3 regions of the Zhaonella formicivorans genome follow, and region 3 is predicted to be linked to each of the others. Evidence: riboswitches for the same ligand, from Rfam matches in the RefSeq annotation. Region 3 holds a riboswitch; each other region holds the start of a gene.
The links. Region 3 has a riboswitch for lysine ahead of lysA (diaminopimelate decarboxylase). Riboswitches for the same ligand answer to the same signal wherever they lie in the genome.
Positions count from the first base shown of each region.

Region 1: it holds a riboswitch for lysine, as region 3 does, so the genes downstream of both, dapF (diaminopimelate epimerase) here and lysA (diaminopimelate decarboxylase) in region 3, are expected to answer to the same signal.
Region 2: it holds a riboswitch for lysine, as region 3 does, so the genes downstream of both, EYS13_RS10825 (transporter substrate-binding domain-containing protein) here and lysA (diaminopimelate decarboxylase) in region 3, are expected to answer to the same signal.

Region 1 is NZ_CP085524.1:1,247,641-1,250,922, reverse strand. Features, by position in the region: gene EYS13_RS06255 (calcium-transporting P-type ATPase, PMR1-type) at 1-1,147, shown strand, start outside; lysine riboswitch at 1,235-1,417, shown strand; gene dapF (diaminopimelate epimerase) at 1,518-2,354, shown strand; gene EYS13_RS06245 (LL-diaminopimelate aminotransferase) at 2,371-3,282, shown strand, end outside.
Region 2 is NZ_CP085524.1:2,218,720-2,222,001, forward strand. Features, by position in the region: gene EYS13_RS10815 (amino acid ABC transporter ATP-binding protein) at 1-101, opposite strand, end outside; gene EYS13_RS10820 (amino acid ABC transporter permease) at 120-899, opposite strand; gene EYS13_RS10825 (transporter substrate-binding domain-containing protein) at 962-1,798, opposite strand; lysine riboswitch at 1,902-2,082, opposite strand; gene csaB (polysaccharide pyruvyl transferase CsaB) at 2,209-3,282, opposite strand, start outside.
Region 3 is NZ_CP085524.1:785,748-789,029, reverse strand. Features, by position in the region: gene EYS13_RS03850 (site-2 protease family protein) at 1-109, opposite strand, end outside; gene lysA (diaminopimelate decarboxylase) at 379-1,725, opposite strand; lysine riboswitch at 1,815-2,001, opposite strand; gene EYS13_RS03840 (spore coat associated protein CotJA) at 2,241-2,429, shown strand; gene EYS13_RS03835 (spore coat protein CotJB) at 2,433-2,690, shown strand; gene EYS13_RS03830 (manganese catalase family protein) at 2,703-3,275, shown strand.

The DNA of each region.
Region 1 (3,282 bases), 460 kb from region 3:
TTTGGAACATAACTTGGTATTTTTAGGTTTGGTAGGAATGATAGACCCGCCAAGGCCTTCCGCACTTAAAGCCATTCAAGTATGTAAGCAGGCGGGGATTAAGACGGTAATGATTACCGGCGATCACCAGATCACAGCCCGGGCGGTAGCAGAAGAATTGGGCTTGCCGGTAGGGGCCGGACAGGTAATAACCGGCGTGGAGTTGGATGCCATGGATGATGAAGAATTTGCCTCCCGGGTGAAGGATATTTCGGTATATGCCCGGGTTTCTCCCAAGCATAAGCTGCGCATTGTGAAAGCACTGAAACAAAGAGGTGAGGTGGTGGCCATGACCGGGGACGGGGTAAATGACGCGCCTGCTGTTAAGGAGGCGGATATCGGGGTTGCCATGGGCAAGACCGGAACAGATGTTACCAAAGAAGCTTCGGCAATGATTCTGGCCGATGACAACTTTGCCACCATAGTTGCTGCGGTGGAAGAGGGAAGGGCAATCTATGACAATATCCGGAAATTTATCAGATATCTTTTGTCCTGTAATGTAGGCGAAGTGTTAACCATGTTTCTGGCCGCTTTGTTTGCTCTGCCGTTACCGCTGCTTCCTATTCAGATCCTCTGGGTGAACCTGGTCACAGACGGGCTGCCTGCTATGGCGCTGGGGGTTGATAATGCTGACCCGGACATTATGCAGCGCAAACCGCGTCATCCGAAAGAGAGCGTATTCTCCCGGGGGTTATGGCGCAAAATAGGGAGTAGGGGGCTGCAGATTGGCCTTGGGACCCTCCTGGTTTTTGTGCTGGCCAATTACTTAAGCGATGGCAATTTGACTTTGGCCCGTACCATGGCATTTGCCACATTGGTTTTTTCCCAGTTGTTCCATGTATTTGACTGTAAATCTGAAAGGTATTCCTTATTTCAGGTGGGTGTTTTTTCTAATCCCTACCTGGTGTTAGCTGTTTGCTGCTCAATTACCATGGAGCTGGCGGTTATATACCTGCCTTGGCTACAGCCAATTTTTAAAACTACTCCCCTAAACGGCTATCATTGGTACTTGATCCTCATGGTAGCCGGTTGGAGAACTTTCTTTACGGCTTTTATTCATTACCTGGTTAAACCTATCGGCAGAAAACTGATTTACTTAAAAGCTTAATGAACATCCACTAAAAACGATTGACAATAACTAAAAGAGTATGTTAAGATTACCACAAACTTTATCAAATAAACCTCATCTCAGAAGAGGTGAGGTAGAGGTGCGGTAGTCAAAAGTACTTACAAGGAACCGGGTGGTAATGAGCTGTAGGGAAAGGGGCATCCGCCGAAGTCAAGAAGCTACCCAGGCTTCTTGGCTGGGCCTGCATCGAACAGGTGCAGGACTGTCACCTAATGGTACCTGGCTATTAGGTGGAGCACTATCTCACGAACAGGAGGGATGAGTCTTACCTTGCCTTTGAGACTTGCGGCTGGTGATGTACTCTCAGCCGTTTTTTGCTATTCTCACGAGGAAAAACGGAGGTGCGACTATGAAGTTTACCAAAATGCATGGCTTGGGTAATGATTTTGTAGTGTTGGAGGGTAAAGAACTGAGCCCTGGGGTAGACTTAGGAGAGCTGGCAGTTAAGGTATGCGACCGTCATTTTGGAATCGGGGCCGACGGGCTTATGATTATTCTGCCTTCTGAGGTAGCAGATATCAGAATGCGCATTTTTAACTCCGATGGCAGCGAGGCGGAGATGTGCGGAAATGGCATCAGGTGTTTTGCCAAATATGTGTATGAACAAGGGATTGTAAAAAAAGAGGAGATCAGGGTTGAAACCCTGGCTGGCATAATCGTGCCCCGCCTGCAAATAGAAAGTGGCAGCATTACCGGCATTTGTGTGGATATGGGAGAACCTCATCTGGACCGTGCGCTTATTCCAATGCTGGGAGAACCGGGCCTGGTGGTAAATGAGACTCTGGTGGTAGGGGGACAGCCTTACCAGGTAACGGCGGTGTCCATGGGCAATCCGCACTGCGTTATTTACACAGGAAATTTGGATGAGATTCCTTTGGCCGCATTAGGCCGGCAAATCGAAACCCATTATGTTTTTCCCAAAAAGACCAATGTGGAATTTGTACAGATTTTAAGTCCCAATGAAGTTAGGATGAAAGTCTGGGAGCGGGGAGCGGGCGAAACATTAGCTTGTGGTACAGGGGCTTGTGCTGTTGCGGTGGCAGGAGTATTAAATCTTCTGACCGAGCGAAAAGTAACCGTTCATTTGGCCGGGGGAGATTTGCAGATCTTTTGGAACGAGCATGACAACCACGTTTATATGACCGGACCTGCGGAGACTGTTTTTAACGGAGATTACAGCGTTTAAGGAGGATGTTGATAAAATGAGAGAAGCGGAACGGATCAGAAAATTACCCCCTTATTTATTTGCCAGGATTGAAAAGAAAATCGCTGAAGCCAAGGAGAAAGGCGTTGACATCATCAGTTTGGGGATTGGCGACCCGGACCGTCCCACCCCGGACCATATCATCGCCAAACTGGTAGAAGAAGCCCATAATCCGGCTAACCACCAGTACCCTTCTTCCGTCGGCCTGTTGGAATACCGCAAGGCTGTAGCAGCTTGGTACAAAAGAAGGTTTGGTGTGGAATTGGATCCCAAGACGGAAGTGGTTACCCTCATCGGCTCCAAAGAAGGTATTGCCCATATTAACTTCTGTTATGTAGACCCGGGCGATATCAACCTGGTACCCGATCCGGGATATCCCGTTTACGGCATCGGTACCCTTTTGGCAGGCGGAGAGCCATATTTGATGCCGCTAAAAGCCGAAAACGGCTTTTTGCCGGATCTTGAGGCAATTCCCTCGGAGGTTGCCAAGAAAGCTAAGTTGATGTTTATTAATTACCCTAACAACCCCACAGGTGCTTTGGCTACTTTGGATTTTTACCGAGACGTGGTTGCCTTTGCCAAAGAGTATGATGTCATAGTCTGCCATGATGCTGCTTATAGCGAAATTACTTTTGAAGGATATAAAGCGCCTAGTTTCCTGCAGGCCCCCGGAGCCAAAGAAGTGGGCATTGAATTTAACTCCTTGTCCAAACCGTACAATATGACCGGTTGGAGGATCGGCTGGGCTGCAGGCCGGGCAGATGTCATTGAAGCCCTGGGTAGGTTAAAATCCAACCTCGATTCCGGTGCATTCCAGGCGGTACAGTATGCCGGTATAGCCGGGCTGCTTGGTGACCAGGAATGCGTGCAAAGGATGTGCGAAGTTTACCGCGAACGTCGGGATGTAGTG
Region 2 (3,282 bases), 1.4 Mb from region 3:
CAGACTACTTCTCCTTTGTTTACGGAAAAATTAATGTCTTTTAAAACTTCATTAGTACCAAAGGATTTACTTAAATGTTGGATATCAAGTACTTTTTCCATATTTATCTCCTCCTTCGTCTAGTATTTGTTAGGCCAGTCCTTTGTCCTACGCAGCATATCTTCTGGCCTATCCACTTGCATCTGATTGCCGGTCAGATCATAATTTTCCGGACCGTCCAATTTTCTTTCAATAAAACGTAAAATTCTTGTCACTGTAAAGGTCATTATAAAATAAATAATGCTGGCCACAAAAAATGATTCGAAGTATCTGAAGTTGTTTCCGGCAATTGATTTTGTTTGGAAAAACAATTCTGTTACAGAAATAACGTTTAAAACCGAGGTATCTTTAATATTTATTACAAATTCATTACCTGTTGCCGGTAAAATATTACGAATTACCTGGGGCAAAACAACATTTTGCATAGTTTGGAAATGATTCATGCCGATCGCATGGGCAGCTTCAAACTGTCCCTTGTCAACAGAAATGATACCTCCGCGAACAATTTCCGCCATGTACGCCCCTGTATTGATGGATACTATAAAAATTGCCGCAACCATTCGATCCATATCTATTCCAAAGGCTAGAGCCGAACCATAGTAAATAACCATAGCTTGTACAATCATAGGTGTTCCCCTGAAGAACTCCACATAAGCAGAAAGAAGAGCATTAATTATCTTAAGAAGTACTTTTTTCATTCCTGCCTCAGGCATTGGGATAGTACGTACAACCCCTATTAGTAAACCAATGATAGAGCCCAAAATAGTACCTATAATAGAAATAAAAAGCGTTACCCCGGCTCCGCGAAGAAACATCGGCCAATAATTGGAAACAATTTTTACTAACCATTCATATGTCATATTTCTCCTCCTCTATAAATTGATAAAACCGGCTGTATCAAAACACAGTCGGTTTTACATTATTATTGAGCCGCCGGTTGATTAGCGATAGCAGCATCCATAATCCTTGTACGTTCTTCTTCCGAAATTCCTGCTAGTATTTCATTGATTTTTTCTGTTAAATCACTGCCTTTGGGAAGACCGACAGCAATTGCTGTATCTGCATCCGATGTTTTAAATCCATCTGTAAATTCTACCATCGCAAAGTTTTCATTGGCAGCCGTTGCACTAACACCTTCCGGACGTTCGGAAACATATCCGTCTATCATACCCGATTCAAGAGCAACTCTCATTGCAGGAAAATTATCCATCGCAGGCTGCTTAATTACACCCTCTATTTGATCAATTACGGTATAGTGGAAGGTATTTAATTGAGCAGTTATTTTTGCCCCCTTGAAATCCTGGATAGAAGTTGCCCCTTCATATTTTCCGCCTTTTTTAACTACCATAACTAAATCTGACTTATAGTAGGGATCTGAAAAATCAATTGTTTTCAAACGTTCTGCAGTTGGTGACATCCCTGCAATAATAGCATCGATTTTACCTGAGGTTAAGGCCGGGATAAGACCATCCCATTCAGTTTTAACTATAACTAATTCTTTGCCCAAACCTTCAGCAATTCTTTTTGCAATTTCTACATCGTATCCGCCCGCATATTCTGATGTACCTTCAATGGGAACTGCACCATTGGAATCATCCATTTGCGTCCAGTTAAATGGTGCATAACCAGCTTCCATGCCTACCCTAAATGTTCCGCCCTCTGATACTTGTTCCTTTGAACTACTATTTGCCCCACACCCTGTTAAGAGCACAATCAATGCCAAGGATAGGGCTACTAATACTGATAATTTTCTTCCCATAACTTTTTTCTCCTCCTTAATAAAATCTAAATATATAAAAAAAGACCTGAGATAGACTCAGGCCGCAATTACACTAGTTGCTCCCAATGCCTCATCTTTTCCCAAATGAGATAGCGCAACTCAATAAACCGGGAAGTTTATTGAGACAGTCCTACAGCTCTTAACTGCAGGCCCAGCATATAATACTGAGGATATTATATGCTTCGGCGACATTTCCTTCTCCTTAGCATCACCGCCCCTCAACTCCGCTAAAGACTGTTAAATATCGCGCCTCTACCCCACTTCTAAAAGTGAGGTCTTATTAAATTGTGTTACATTGTGAAGCTTACAACATCATAGCCTGTTTGTCAACCCAAATTAGCATAAAAATTGGTGAGTCAGGGGAGTGAGTCAGGGGACGGTTCTCTGACTCATTTTAGCAAATTCAGCGCTAGCTCTGCCGTCTGACGGGATTCCACCCTGAGTTCACCGACCCGTTCAGCGAGCTTGGCCACTGCTGCTTCCCGTTTGGCCAACACGCCAAACACTTCCCGGGAGAGGACCTCGAAGTCCAGCGTCTCCACCCGGCCTGCATTGGGCTGCTCCGTCAGCTTCAGGAAGCTGTCCACCTTGGGGTCGTAAGAAATCCCCACCGCCGGGACTCCCATGACTGCAGCCATGATCAGCGCATGGAGGCGCATCCCCACTACCAGCTGCAGTTCTCCCAGCACCCCCAGCATTTCGGTAACGCTGCACTGTTCCTTGATGAGCACCGGTTCCTCCTGCATCAAACGGGCAATTTCCCGACAGGCACAGACGTCATCAGGAAACTGGAAAGGCAAAAGCACCACCCGGTAACCTTGCCGTATGAGCTCATCCCCCAGCCGGGCCAGAACCCTTTGGTAGCCGGTCAGATTTTTCCACTGCCGCACGGAAATTCCCACCATAGGCAGTTTGTCTTCCGGCTTTATGCCGCAGCGTTCCAAAAGCTCCTGTCCCGGTTTTCTTTCTATCTCTCGGTGGTAGAGGCTGAACACTGCATCGGCGGTGACATAAACCGGAGGCCCGGTGACCCCCAGCTCGGTCAACAACTCCTTGGAGGCCTGGTCTCGCACAGTAATCACATCTACCTTGTTGGACACCAACGGCACCAGCTTTTTACCCACGCCGGAGGTAATGGGACCTATCCCCTGGGCGTAGTAAATTACCGGCTTGCCCATAAGCTTTGCCAGCCAGACAACACCCAGGTAATAAAGGATGCTTTTGGGACTGGTGGTATCCTGCAAGAGACTCCCCCCGCCGCTGATGAACAAGTCCGCCTGGCTTAATGCACGAAACACGTCCTTCAATTTCCAGCGGTTGACAGCCTCCACCCCGTACTGTTTGCTTGTCTTTGCCGGGTCGTTGGAGAGCACTGTGAACTTCAGCTCCGGTTTTAGAGAACGCAAAGTGCGCAGGATGCTGAAGAGCACCGCCTCATCCCCCGTATTGTTAAAGCCGTAATA
Region 3 (3,282 bases):
GATCACCTAGAATTGCTGCGGTTTTTCCATGGGCAAACTCATGAAAAGTTATAGCCAATAAAATTGCCGGTATGCCTACTAAAATTTCGATCCAGCTATCGAAAAACATCCCACCACTCCCCAAAGCATTTTTTTACCGCTCAGTCTCGTCTTGCATTTCTATAGATTATATCATGTTTTCATAAACTACTTCAACAAAACCTGATTGTGCAAATATGCCGGGAGAGACGCTATAGGCAACACATCCTTTATAAAAATAAAAAAAGCGTGGGCAAAACGGGTACGCACACCTGATTGGCGCGCTAGCTTTGTCCACGCTGTGGTAAAATAGTTTGACAGCTTGACAAGTGTAGTGCGGAAACTTTTTCCTTGCTTTTTTTAACCCATTGAGGCAAATGACATAGTTTTTCCTTTTTGCAACCGTTCCGGAATAATGTGGTTCCTGAGCAAATCCTGATGGCTTTCTCTTTTAATGATCAAATCCGCATGGCCGTCGACAGCTAAAACTACCGCCGGTTTGCCAAGGGAATTATAGTTGCTAGCCATTGAGTATCCGTATGCTCCGGTGCAAGAAATTGCTAAAACATCTCCAGCCTCTGCCTTAGGGAGCATAATATCATGAATCAACATATCTCCGGACTCGCAGCATTTGCCCGTAATTGAAATCGTCTCTTCAGCTGGATGAGTGCATTTGTTGGCCAGGATGGCTTCGTATTTTGCCCCATAAAGGGCAGGTCTGATATTATCTGCCATTCCACCGTCTACGGCTACATACTTGCGAACGCCGGGGATCTCCTTGATCGAACCCACGGAGTAAAGCGTTGTTCCCGCAGGGCCCACAATGGAACGACCGGGCTCAACTATAATTTTAGGCATTGTTAAACCCAGGTGTTTTGCTTGTTCCTTGACAGTGTTCATAACAGTTTCAGCGTAAACCTTAATCTGGGCAGGAGTATCACCTTCTTTGTAATAAATGCCAAAGCCTCCCCCTAAATTTAGTTCTTCAGTTACAAAGTTCAGCTCTTTCTTGATGGTTTTCACAAAGCCCATCATGACTTGTGCTGCATGGCGATAAGATTCCATTTCAAAAATTTGTGAGCCAATATGGCAATGCAAACCCCGCAGCTTGATATTCTGCAAATTTATAGCTTCCCGCACAGCCTGCAGAGCTTGCCCGTTAGGTAAAGTAAACCCAAATTTAGAGTCAATTTGTCCTGTCTTAATAAATTCATGAGTATGGGCCTCAATACCAGGGGTTATCCGCAATAATATATCCGCCTTAACCTTGAAAAGTTCAGCCATTTTATCTAACATTTCTAACTCATAAAAATTATCAACCACTATCCGGCCAACCTTGGCCTCAAGGGCCATGGACAATTCCTGCGGGCTTTTGTTATTGCCATGAAAATATATCTTTCGGGCCGGAAAATCCGCCTGTAAGGCGGTATATAATTCCCCTCCCGAAACAACATCCAGTCCCAAGCCTTCTACCTCAATAATCTTACAAACAGCAGGACTGATAAAAGCCTTACTGGCATAAATAACTTCAGCATTCTGAAAACGTTCAACAAAATAATGGTAATATTGGCGACAGGTTTGCCGGAACAGAGCTTCATCCAAGACAACCAGGGGAGTGCCATATTCTTTAACTAATTCCACGGTGTCGCAGCCACCAATTTCTAAATGGCCTTGATTATTTATTTTCATCGTGCCATGTAATTTCATTTATATCGCCCCTTATTTAGTAAAATAAAAACGGCTATGAGCAACACCCATAGCCGCAAAAATTCGGTATGTGCCCACCTCTTTCCTGTACGTGAGATAGTGCTCCACCCGGTTTCCAGGATAAAACCGGGTGACAGTCCTGCATTTCTTAAATGCAGACCCAGCTCAACAGCCTGGGAAGCCATTGAACTTCGGCGAATGCCCCTTTCCTTATAATTCACCTTATTCCCATAATCCTTATAAGTACTCTTGACCCTTCGCGCCTCTACCTCACCTCACAGAGATGAGGTATTTTATTAAGTTATGTTATTGATATCATACCACCATAGGACAACTTTGTCAATAACAAATATTTATGCCTGCCCCGTAAGTCGTTCCACATTGGCTAGTTTCGACCATTTTCCACTACATTCTATAAACAAATAGTTTTCTGATTACCAGAAATCCTCTGAAATGTAACACCATGCCATCTTTTGTAATATACTAAACTAGGATTGTAATTAAGGAGGGAAACCATGGAAAAAGAATATCAAGCACCGGAGTATCACAATGAACACGAAAGTTACTCACCGCGGCTAAGATTAGCTGAAGCCTACATTCCTTACCAAAGATACGGCAGGATCTTTAACCCGCAGGAAGCCTTAGAGAAAGGAACACTTTTTCCAGAGCTATACAGGCCCTATCACAAACGGGAGGGGGTTTAATTGATGTACCGCGAACAAGTTCAAATGCTGCGGAGAATTCAAGAGCTTGAGTTTGTAGCAATTGAACTGACTTTGTATCTGGATACGCACCCTGGCGAAAGAGAACCTCTTGTCGAATATAATCGCGTAACTCAAGAGCTTAATGCTTTAAAAAGAACTTATGAAAACCGTTATGGACCTTTAACCGTTTATGGTTATTCACCCAGCCAATATCCATGGCGTTGGATAGAAGATCCTTGGCCTTGGGAATTCAGCTATTAAGGAGGGCTTGGAATGTGGGTCTATGAAAAAAAACTGGAATATCCTGTGCGCATTACTAAACCCGACGTACAAATGGCAAAATATTTGATTACCCAGTATGGCGGACCCGACGGGGAACTTTCTGCCTCTTTGCGTTACCTAAATCAACGCTACAGCATGCCTACCAACAGGGCAAAAGGTATCCTGACTGATATCGGTACTGAGGAATTAGCCCATATGGAAATAGTGGCGACCATGGTTTATCAGTTAATCAAAGATGCCCCTATCGAAGTTCTGAAAGAAGCGGGACTGGGAGGACATTACGCCCAACACGACAGGGCCCTCTTCTGGGTGGATGCTAACGGGGTGCCTTGGTCGGCCAAATATATAGCAGCTCTGGGCGATCCCGTAGCCGACCTGCATGAAGACATGGCCGCAGAACAAAAAGCCCGGGCAACTTATGAAAATTTAATCAATTTAACAGACGACCCCGGGGTTATCGACGCTTTAAGATTCTTACGGGAAAGGGAAGTAGTACATTTCCAGCGTTTCGGTGAAACACTGGTTCATGTGCAGGAGTACATGAACAGCAAAAAAGTTTTCTAACTGCCTT